One region of the Streptomyces siamensis genome, then DNA from elsewhere that is predicted to be linked to it. Evidence: riboswitches for the same ligand, from Rfam matches in the RefSeq annotation. Region 1 holds a riboswitch; the other holds the start of a gene.
The links. A riboswitch is a leader RNA that binds a small molecule or an ion and turns the genes downstream of it on or off. The one in region 1 is predicted to bind glycine.
Positions count from the first base shown of each region.

Region 2: it holds a riboswitch for glycine, as region 1 does, so the genes downstream of both, gcvP (aminomethyl-transferring glycine dehydrogenase) here and gcvT (glycine cleavage system aminomethyltransferase GcvT) in region 1, are expected to answer to the same signal.

Region 1 is NZ_BAABKB010000034.1:35,401-39,806, forward strand. It holds gene glyA (serine hydroxymethyltransferase) at 1-415, opposite strand, end outside; gene gcvH (glycine cleavage system protein GcvH) at 427-804, opposite strand; gene gcvT (glycine cleavage system aminomethyltransferase GcvT) at 1,013-2,131, opposite strand; glycine riboswitch at 2,166-2,278, opposite strand; glycine riboswitch at 2,279-2,376, opposite strand; gene ABEB03_RS35430 (AAA family ATPase) at 2,545-3,240, shown strand; gene ABEB03_RS35435 (enhanced serine sensitivity protein SseB) at 3,283-4,050, shown strand; gene ABEB03_RS35440 (enhanced serine sensitivity protein SseB C-terminal domain-containing protein) at 4,234-4,406, shown strand, end outside.
Region 2 is NZ_BAABKB010000045.1:307,446-311,851, forward strand. It holds gene gcvP (aminomethyl-transferring glycine dehydrogenase) at 1-2,214, opposite strand, end outside; glycine riboswitch at 2,389-2,484, opposite strand; gene ABEB03_RS41555 (PRC-barrel domain-containing protein) at 2,598-2,972, shown strand; gene ABEB03_RS41560 (DNA polymerase IV) at 2,891-4,354, opposite strand.

The DNA of each region.
Region 1 (4,406 bases):
GCTTGCCGGAGAAGTTGATCTTCATGCCGTGGGTCAGGTGCCCGCCGTGCGCGAGGTTCAGACCCATGATCGTGTCGCCCGGCTTGAGCAGCGCGAACATCGCGGCCGCGTTGGCCTGGGCGCCCGAGTGCGGCTGCACGTTCGCGTGCTCGGCACCGAAGAGCGCCTTGATGCGGTCGATGGCGATCTGCTCGACCACGTCGACGTGCTCGCAGCCGCCGTAGTAGCGGCGGCCGGGGTAGCCCTCGGCGTACTTGTTGGTCAGGACCGAACCCTGGGCCTCCATGACCGCGACCGGAGCGAAGTTCTCCGACGCGATCATCTCCAGGGTGGACTGCTGGCGGTGCAGCTCGGCGTCGACGGCGGCGGCGACGTCCGGGTCCAGTTCGTGAAGGGGCGTGTTCAGAAGCGACATGCGGTGACTCCTCAGCCGGCGGTGAAAGCGGTGTACTCGTCCGCGGACATGAGGTCCTCCGGCTCGTCCGTGACGCGTACCTTGAACAGCCAGCCGCCCTCGAAGGGGGCGGAGTTCACCAGCGACGGGTCGTCCACCACGTCCTGGTTGGCCTCGACGACCTCGCCGGTGACCGGCGCGTAGAGGTCGCTGACCGACTTGGTCGACTCCAGCTCGCCGCAGGACTCGCCCGCGGTCACCGTGTCACCGACCTCCGGAAGCTGGGCGTAGACGACGTCGCCGAGCGCGTTGGCCGCGAACTCGGTGATGCCGACCGTCGAGACGCCGTCCTCGGCGACCGACAGCCACTCGTGCTCCTTGCTGTAGCGCAGCTGCTGGGGGTTGCTCATGGCCTGAATTCTCCTGTACGCGGGGGACTGCTGATGTCGGGGGTACCCCGTGCCCGGACGAAGCCGGAAACCCGGGGGAGGGGTGGTCATGGGATACGAGACGGCACGCCGGGGCACAGGTCACGCACCAACGCGCGCGGGTACCCCCGCGGCGCTCGCTCGGTCCGCTTCCTACCGGTGCCCATGGCGCCCGTCGCGCGCCCGGTGCCTACTTCTGGCGCTTGTAGAACGGCAGGGCCACGACCTCGTACGGCTCGTGGCTGCCCCGGATGTCCACGCCGACCCCGGCGGACCCGGGCGCCGCGTGCGCGGCGTCGACGTACGCGATCGCGATCGGCTTGCCCAGCGTCGGGGAGGGGGCGCCCGAGGTGACCTCGCCGATCACCGTGCCGTCGGCGACGACGGTGTACCCGGCGCGCGGTACGCGACGGCCCTCGGCGATCAGGCCGACGAGCACCCGCGGAGGGTTCTTCTCGGCCCGCTCGGCGGCGGCCTCCAGGGCCTTGCGTCCCACGAAGTCGCCCTCCTTCTCGAACTTCACGACCCGCCCGAGCCCGGCGTCGAAGGGCGTCAGCGAGGTGGTCAGCTCGTGCCCGTACAGCGGCATGCCGGCCTCCAGGCGCAGCGTGTCGCGGCAGGACAGGCCGCAGGGGACGAGGCCGACGGGGGCGCCCGCCTCGGTCAGTGCCTGCCACAGCCGCTCGGCGTCCGCGGGTGCCACGAACAGCTCGAAGCCGTCCTCACCGGTGTAGCCGGTGCGGGCGATGAGCGCCGGGACGCCGGCCACGGTGCCCGGCAGGCCCGCGTAGTACTTCAGGCCGTCCAGGTCCGCGTCGGTGAGCGACTTGAGGATGCCGGGGGACTCGGGGCCCTGTACGGCGATCAGGGCGTACGCGTCGCGGTCGTCGCGGACCTCGGCGTCGAACCCGTCCGCACGCCCGGTGAGCGCGTCGAGGACCACCTGGGCGTTGGAGGCGTTGGCGACGACCATGTACTCGGTCTCGGCGAGCCGGTAGACGATCAGGTCGTCGAGGATGCCGCCGTCCTCCTGGCAGATCATCGTGTAGCGCGCGCGGCCGACGCCGACGGAGGCGATGTTGCCGACCAGGGCGTAGTTCAGCAGGGCGGCGGCCTGCGGCCCGGTGACGGTGATCTCGCCCATGTGCGAGAGGTCGAACAGGCCGGCCTTCGTGCGGACGGCGAGGTGCTCGTCGCGCTCGGAGCCGTACCGCAGGGGCATGTCCCAGCCTGCGAAGTCGGTCATCGTCGCGCCGAGCGAGCGATGCAGGGCATCGAGCGCGGTGTGACGGGGTGCGTTGCTGCTCATCGGTGGGGCTCCCAAGGCATGACGGCGAGGTCGTTCCTCCCCATCTGTCATCGGAACCTGAGAGGTTCGCCACGACCCCACGAAACGGTGGTCATGACTTGCACCTTGGGTGGAGCCACTGGTCAGCGGCCCGCTTTTCAGATGTGCCTCGCCCGCGCGGTAACGGGGCCTGAGAGATTCAAGGGAGGGACTTGCTCCTTCGGCGCCCGGGGACTAGTACCCCAGGACTCTCCCGCGCGGATTCAAGCGGCCGGTATGCAGTTGGCGCGCACATCATTGCACGCGCCGTCCGATCGGGGCAGTCCGCATCTGTAACCGGCCTGTGGCAGTCCGAGTACGGAAACGAGAGAGACCACGCATTACCTTCTCTTTACACTCGACGGGGATGGGACTCCACACCCAAGGGGAGGACGATCACGGTGAACAGGACCACGGCGTACGCGACGACCTCGGGCATTGCCCTGCCCAAGCAGCCCGGCGCCCCGGCCCGGGAGGCGTGCGGCCCGCTCCCGGCGGCCGTCGTCCGCGACCTCAGGGCCCGCGCCGGGCACAGCCCGCACGGCCTGCTCTTCGGGGCGTCCGACGTCGTGGTGGTCACGGGGCTGCCCGGCAGCGGCAAGTCGACCCTGATGCGCCGTGCCGTCAAGGGCCCGCGCATCGACTCCCAGGACACGCGTGACCGCTGGGACGCCAGGATGGCCCGATGGCTGCCGTACGCGGTCTACCGCCCCTTCGTCCGCCTTGCGCACTACGCGGGGCTGCGTCGCACGCTGCGCTCCGGCGCCGGCGTCGTGGTGCACGACTGCGGCACACAGGCCTGGGTGCGCCGCTGGCTGGCCCGCGAGGCCCGGCGCCGGGGCGGCTCGCTGCACCTGCTGCTGCTCGACGTCCCGCCCGGCACGGCGCTCCGGGGCCAGCACGACCGGGGTCGCGGTGTCTCGCGCTACGCCTTCGCTCGGCATCGCGGAGCCGTGGCCCGGCTGCTGCGCGCCGTGGAGAAGGGCGACCTGCCCGAGGGCTGCGGCTCGGCGGTGCTCATCGACCGCGAGGCCGCGGACGTGCTGCGCCGGATCGACTTCGACGGCCGGGCCGTCACCGGCGCCCACTAATCTTTCCAGCCGGAACAGTGGTTCGAAGCAGGCGGTAGACAGATGGACTTCCCGGCACAGGCGCACCCCCATCCGCACGGCGGATGGCCCGGCAACGAGCTGGAGGAGGTGCTGTCCGCCTCGCTCGGCGTGCCCTCGGCCGGTGCCCGCATCGTCGAGGTCCTCGGCCGCAGCTTCGTCTGGGTGCCCCTGCCGAGCGGCGGCGGTCCGCACAGCGGCCCCCTCGACCTGCCGACGCTGGAGATCGAGGGCCAGGCGTACGTCCCCGTGTTCAGCTCCGAGGAGCAGTTCCGCCAGGTCACCGGCGGTCATCTGTCGTACACGATCGCGCCCGCCGTCGAGTTCGCCCGGGGCCTGCCGCCCCAGGTCGGCATCGCGGTCAACCCGGACGGCGTGGTCGGCGTACCCCTGCCGCCCGTCGCGGTCGCCGAGCTGTGCCGGGCGGGGCGGACCCCGCTGGACGGGCCGGCCGGCGGCGGCCGGGTGCGGCTGTTCGAGCCCGACTGGCAGGACGACCCGGTGGACTTCCTGTCCGCCGCGTCGGCCGAGTTCGCCGGGACCGGCGTCGTGCTCAGCGCCCGCCGCTGCCTGGCCAGCATCGAGGGCGGCGACCCGGTGATGTTCATCGGCGTCGAGCTCTCCCAGTGGGAGGGCGACGCCCGCACCCTCCCGCTCGACGCGCTGGGCCGTGCCCTCGGCCGGGTCCCGGTCGGCCACGCCGTGAACCTGGTTCTCCTGGACGTCGCCCAGGACCCGGTGGGCGACTGGATGCGCGCCCAGGTGCGGCCCTTCTACCAGCGCGAGTACTGACCCCGGCACCAGCGTGAGCGGTGACACCACGGAGACCCGTGACGCCGTGCGTCAAGTCGCTGTCAGGATCGCCGCTTAAGCTGGTTTCATGGCTCGGTCGAGGTGTTGACGCAGGTTCGTCACCGGTGGCTCGGGCGTATTGGATGAGTTCGTCGTGAATTGTTCGCGAAGGGGCGGTTGAGGGTGAGCGCGTCGGGCACGGCCGCGGCCGGGCAGGTCGAGCACATGCTGCGCCAGGTGACCCCCGGGCGCTACGACGCCTACGAGGCGCTCCTTCGCGCGCTCGCGACCCCGTCGTCCGGTCAGGTCTGGATGCTCCTGTGGCACGGCCAGGCCGGGTCCCCGGACGCCCAGTA
Region 2 (4,406 bases), on a different contig from region 1:
GTGGTTGGGCAGGTACGGCGCCAGGTGCGCGCGCACCCCGACCGGGCCGACGCCCGGGCCGCCACCGCCGTGCGGGATGCAGAACGTCTTGTGCAGGTTGAGGTGCGAGACGTCACCGCCGAAGTGCCCCGGCTTGGCCAGACCCACCAGCGCGTTGAGGTTGGCACCGTCGACGTAGACCTGACCGCCGGCCTCGTGGACCTGCGCGCAGATGTCGGCGACGTGCTCCTCGAACACTCCGTGCGTCGAGGGGTACGTGATCATCAGTACGGCGAGTTCGTCGCGGTACTGCTCGATCTTGGCACGCAGGTCCTCGACGTCGACCTCGCCGTCGTCCGCGGTCTTGACGACCACGACCTTCATGCCGGCCATCACGGCGCTCGCGGCGTTGGTGCCGTGCGCGGAGGACGGGATGAGGCAGACGGTGCGCTGCTCGTCGCCGTTGGCCCGGTGGTAGCCGCGGACGGCCAGCAGACCGGCCAGCTCGCCCTGCGAACCGGCGTTGGGCTGGAGCGAGACCTTGTCGTACCCGGTGACCTCGGCGAGCCGCTCCTCCAGCTCCGTGATCAGCGTGAGGTAGCCCTGAGCCTGCTCGGCCGGGACGAAGGGGTGCAGCTGGCCGAACTCGGGCCAGGTGACCGGCTCCATCTCCGTGGTCGCGTTGAGCTTCATCGTGCAGGAGCCCAGCGGGATCATGCCGCGGTCGAGCGCGTAGTCGCGGTCGGACAGCTTGCGCAGGTAGCGCAGCATCGCGGTCTCGGAGCGGTGCTGGTGGAACACCGGGTGGGTGAGGTAGTCGTCGGTGCGCAGCAGCGCGGCCGGCAGGGTGTCCTCGGCCGTGGCGTCGAGTGCCTCGACGTCGCCCTCGACACCGAACGCGGTCCACACGGCGCCGAGCTCGCGACGCGTGGTGGTCTCGTCACAGGAGATCGACACGTGGTCGGCGTCCGCCTGGTGGAGGTTGACGCCGTGCTCGCGGGCGGCGGCGACGATCTCAGCGGCCCGGCCCGGGACCCGCACGGTCAGCGTGTCGAAGTACGCGCCGTGCACGACCTCGACCCCGCCCGCCGTCAGACCCGCGGCGAGCACGGTGGCGTACCGGTGGGTGCGTCGCGCGATGGTCCGCAGACCGTCCGGACCGTGGTAGACGGCGTACATGCCGGCCATCACGGCGAGCAGCACCTGAGCAGTGCAGATGTTGCTGGTGGCCTTCTCCCGGCGGATGTGCTGCTCGCGCGTCTGCAGGGCGAGGCGGTACGCCTTGTGTCCGTCGGCGTCCACGGACACTCCGACCAGGCGACCGGGCAGGCTGCGGGCGAACTTCTCCTGCACCGCCATGTAGCCGGCGTGCGGACCGCCGAAGCCCATCGGCACACCGAAGCGCTGCGTCGTACCTACGGCGATGTCGGCGCCGAGCTCGCCCGGCGAGGTGAGCACGGTCAGGGCGAGGAGGTCGGCGGCCACGGTGACCACGGCGCCGAGCTCGTGGGCCTGGTCGACGACCGCCTTGATGTCGCGTACGGCACCGGAGGCGCCGGGGTACTGGAGCAGCACGCCGTTGATGTCGCGCTCGGCGATCTCGGCCGGGATGCCCTCGCTGAGGTCGGCGACGACGACCTCGACGCCGGTCGGCTCGGCGCGAGTCTCGATGACGGCGATGGTCTGCGGCAGGGCGTCCGCGTCGACCAGGAAGAGGCCGTTCTTGTTCTTGCCCATGCGCCGGGACAGCGCCATCGCCTCCGCGGCGGCGGTGCCCTCGTCGAGCAGCGAGGCGCCCGAGGTCGGCAGCCCGGTCAGCTCGGCGACCACGGTCTGGAAGTTGAGGAGCGCCTCCAGGCGGCCCTGCGAGATCTCCGGCTGGTAAGGCGTGTACGCGGTGTACCAGGCCGGGTTCTCCATGACATTGCGCAGGATCACCGGCGGCGTGAACGTGCCGTAGTAGCCGAGGCCGATCATCGAACCGAGCACCTCGTTGCGGTCCGCGAGGGAACGCAGCTCGGCGAGGACCTCCGCCTCGGTACGCGCGCCGGGAAGCTTCAGCGCCTCGGCATTCTTGATCACGTCCGGCACCGCGGCGGCCGTCAGATCGTCGAGCGAGCCGTATCCGACGTGGGCGAGCATCTTGGCCCTGGCCTCGAGGTCGGGCCCGATGTGGCGCTGCTCAAAGGGGATTCCCTGTTCGAGCTCGGAGAGCGGAATGCGGTGGGCGGTCATTGCGGAGGCCTCCTGGTCTGACGCGACCTTCGAGGGGCACCCCGGCACGGGTACCCCGACGGCCTCCCCCTCTGTCATCTCAACCTGAGAGCTTCACCGGCCCGTCCGACGTGCCGGTTTTCACCGTCGGTGAGGGCGGAGGCCATCGGCGACCGCCCTGCTTTCCAGAGTGACCTCGTCCGTGCGGTACGTGTGCCTGAGAGATTCCGGGGAGGATTTGCTCCTTCGGCGCCTCCGATGAAGTCTGGAGGACTCTCCCGCACGGGGTCAGCAGCCGCTGTCAGCCTACCAGCGAGGACAAGACACGATCCTTCGAGTGGCCGCCTGCCTGAATCTGCTCTTTTGTAGTGCTTACGGATGAGTTGCGACCAAGTGGAGGGCCCGTGCAGACCGACATCGATCCGCGCAACCTGATCGGCCGCAAGGCGTTCGACCGCAATGGCACCAAGATCGGCACGATCGACGAGGTGTACCTCGACGACGCGACCGGTGTACCGGAGTGGGCGGCCATACGCACAGGCCTCTTCAGCAGGGACGCTTTCGTGCCCCTGGAGCCCAGTGAACTCGTGGAAGGGGCCCTGCGCATCCCCTTCGACCGGGCCCTGATCAAGGACGCTCCCGACTTCGGCGTGGGCCGGCACCTCTCGCCCGAGCAGGAGCTCCAGCTCTACCACCACTACGGACTCGACGTGGCGGCCCCCTCCCCGCCTCCGCCGGACCGTGACTTCGGCAAGGTCGCGGGCTCGGACGAGCCCTGACCCGGATGCTCCAACGCGTCCGGGGAATCCACCGCAACGACCAGGGGCAGCGGATCGGCCGGCTCCAGCTCGGGGTCGTCGGTCCGGAACGTCTTGACCCGCCCCGGCACGGAGTAGGGCGTCTCGAACCGCACCGTGACCCGCCCCAGGCCACTGCCCTGGACCCAGCCGTGCCCGTGCTCGGCATGCCGCACATCGTGCCCGGCGGGCCACCGGCGCTCGGCGGGCGCCTCCGGTGACGCCCCGGAATCGCGCGACTCCTCGTCGGCGGGGTGCTCCTGGCCGGGGGGCTCCTCCGCCGTGGCACGGGCCTGCGCCTGCGCGAAAAGGTCCTCCTGCGTGTAGTCCGCGAGCCCGGAGACTCCGACCCCCAGCAGCCGCACCCCACCGGTCGTGTCCACGGCCTCCAGGAGCCGCGCGGCGGCCTCCCGCACGACCGCCGGATCGTCCGTGGGCCCCCGCAGCGTCTCGGACCGGGTGAGTGTCGAGAAGTCGTACCTCCGCACCTTCAGGACGATGGTCCGCCCCGACAGCCCCGCCCCGCGCAGCCGCTGCACACAGCGGTCGGCGAGCCGCTGCACCTCCAGACCGACCCGCATCCGGTCGTGGATGTCCACGTCATAGGTGTCCTCGACCGAGACGGACTTCGTCTCCCGCTCGGCGACCACGGGCCGCTCGTCGTGCGCCAGCGCCATCGCGTGGAGCGCGTGTCCGTGCGCCTTCCCCAGCAGTCGCACGAGCTCGTCCTCACCCGCCTCGGCGATCTCCTCGACCGTGGTGATCCCCGCCCGCCGCAGATGGTCCCCGGTGGCGGGACCCACGCCGGGCAGCGTCCGCACCGACATCGGCCCCAGGAGCGCGCGCTCGGTGCCGGGCTCTATCAGGACCAGTCCGTCGGGCTTGGCCTGCTCAGAGGCGATCTTCGCGAGCATCTTGGACGCGGCGAGGCCCACCGATCCCGTGAGTCCCGTGACGGCACGGATGTCCGCGCGCAGCTTCACCCCGGCGAGCCGCGCCGAGCCCTCGTCCCAGGCGGCGCCCCCCGCTTCCAGGTCCACGAAGGCTTCGTCCAGGCTCAGCGGCTCCACCAGGGGCGACAGGGCCCGCAGCAGCGCCATCACCTGCTCGCTGACCTCCTTGTAGAGGCTGAAGCGGGGCACGAGATACGCGGCGTTCGGTGCGAGGCGGCGAGCCTGGGCCATGGGCATCGCCGAGTGGACGCCGAACACCCGGGCCTCGTACGACGCGGTGGCGACGACTCCGCGCGGTCCGAGCCCGCCCACGACGACCGCTTTTCCGCGCAGACTCGGCTTGGACGCCTGTTCCGCCGAGGCGAAGAAGGCATCCATGTCGAGATGCAGGATCGTGGGCGCGGTTCTCACATGTCCGATGCTGCACCACGCCACTGACAATGCCCCTGCGCGGCCCGCCGCC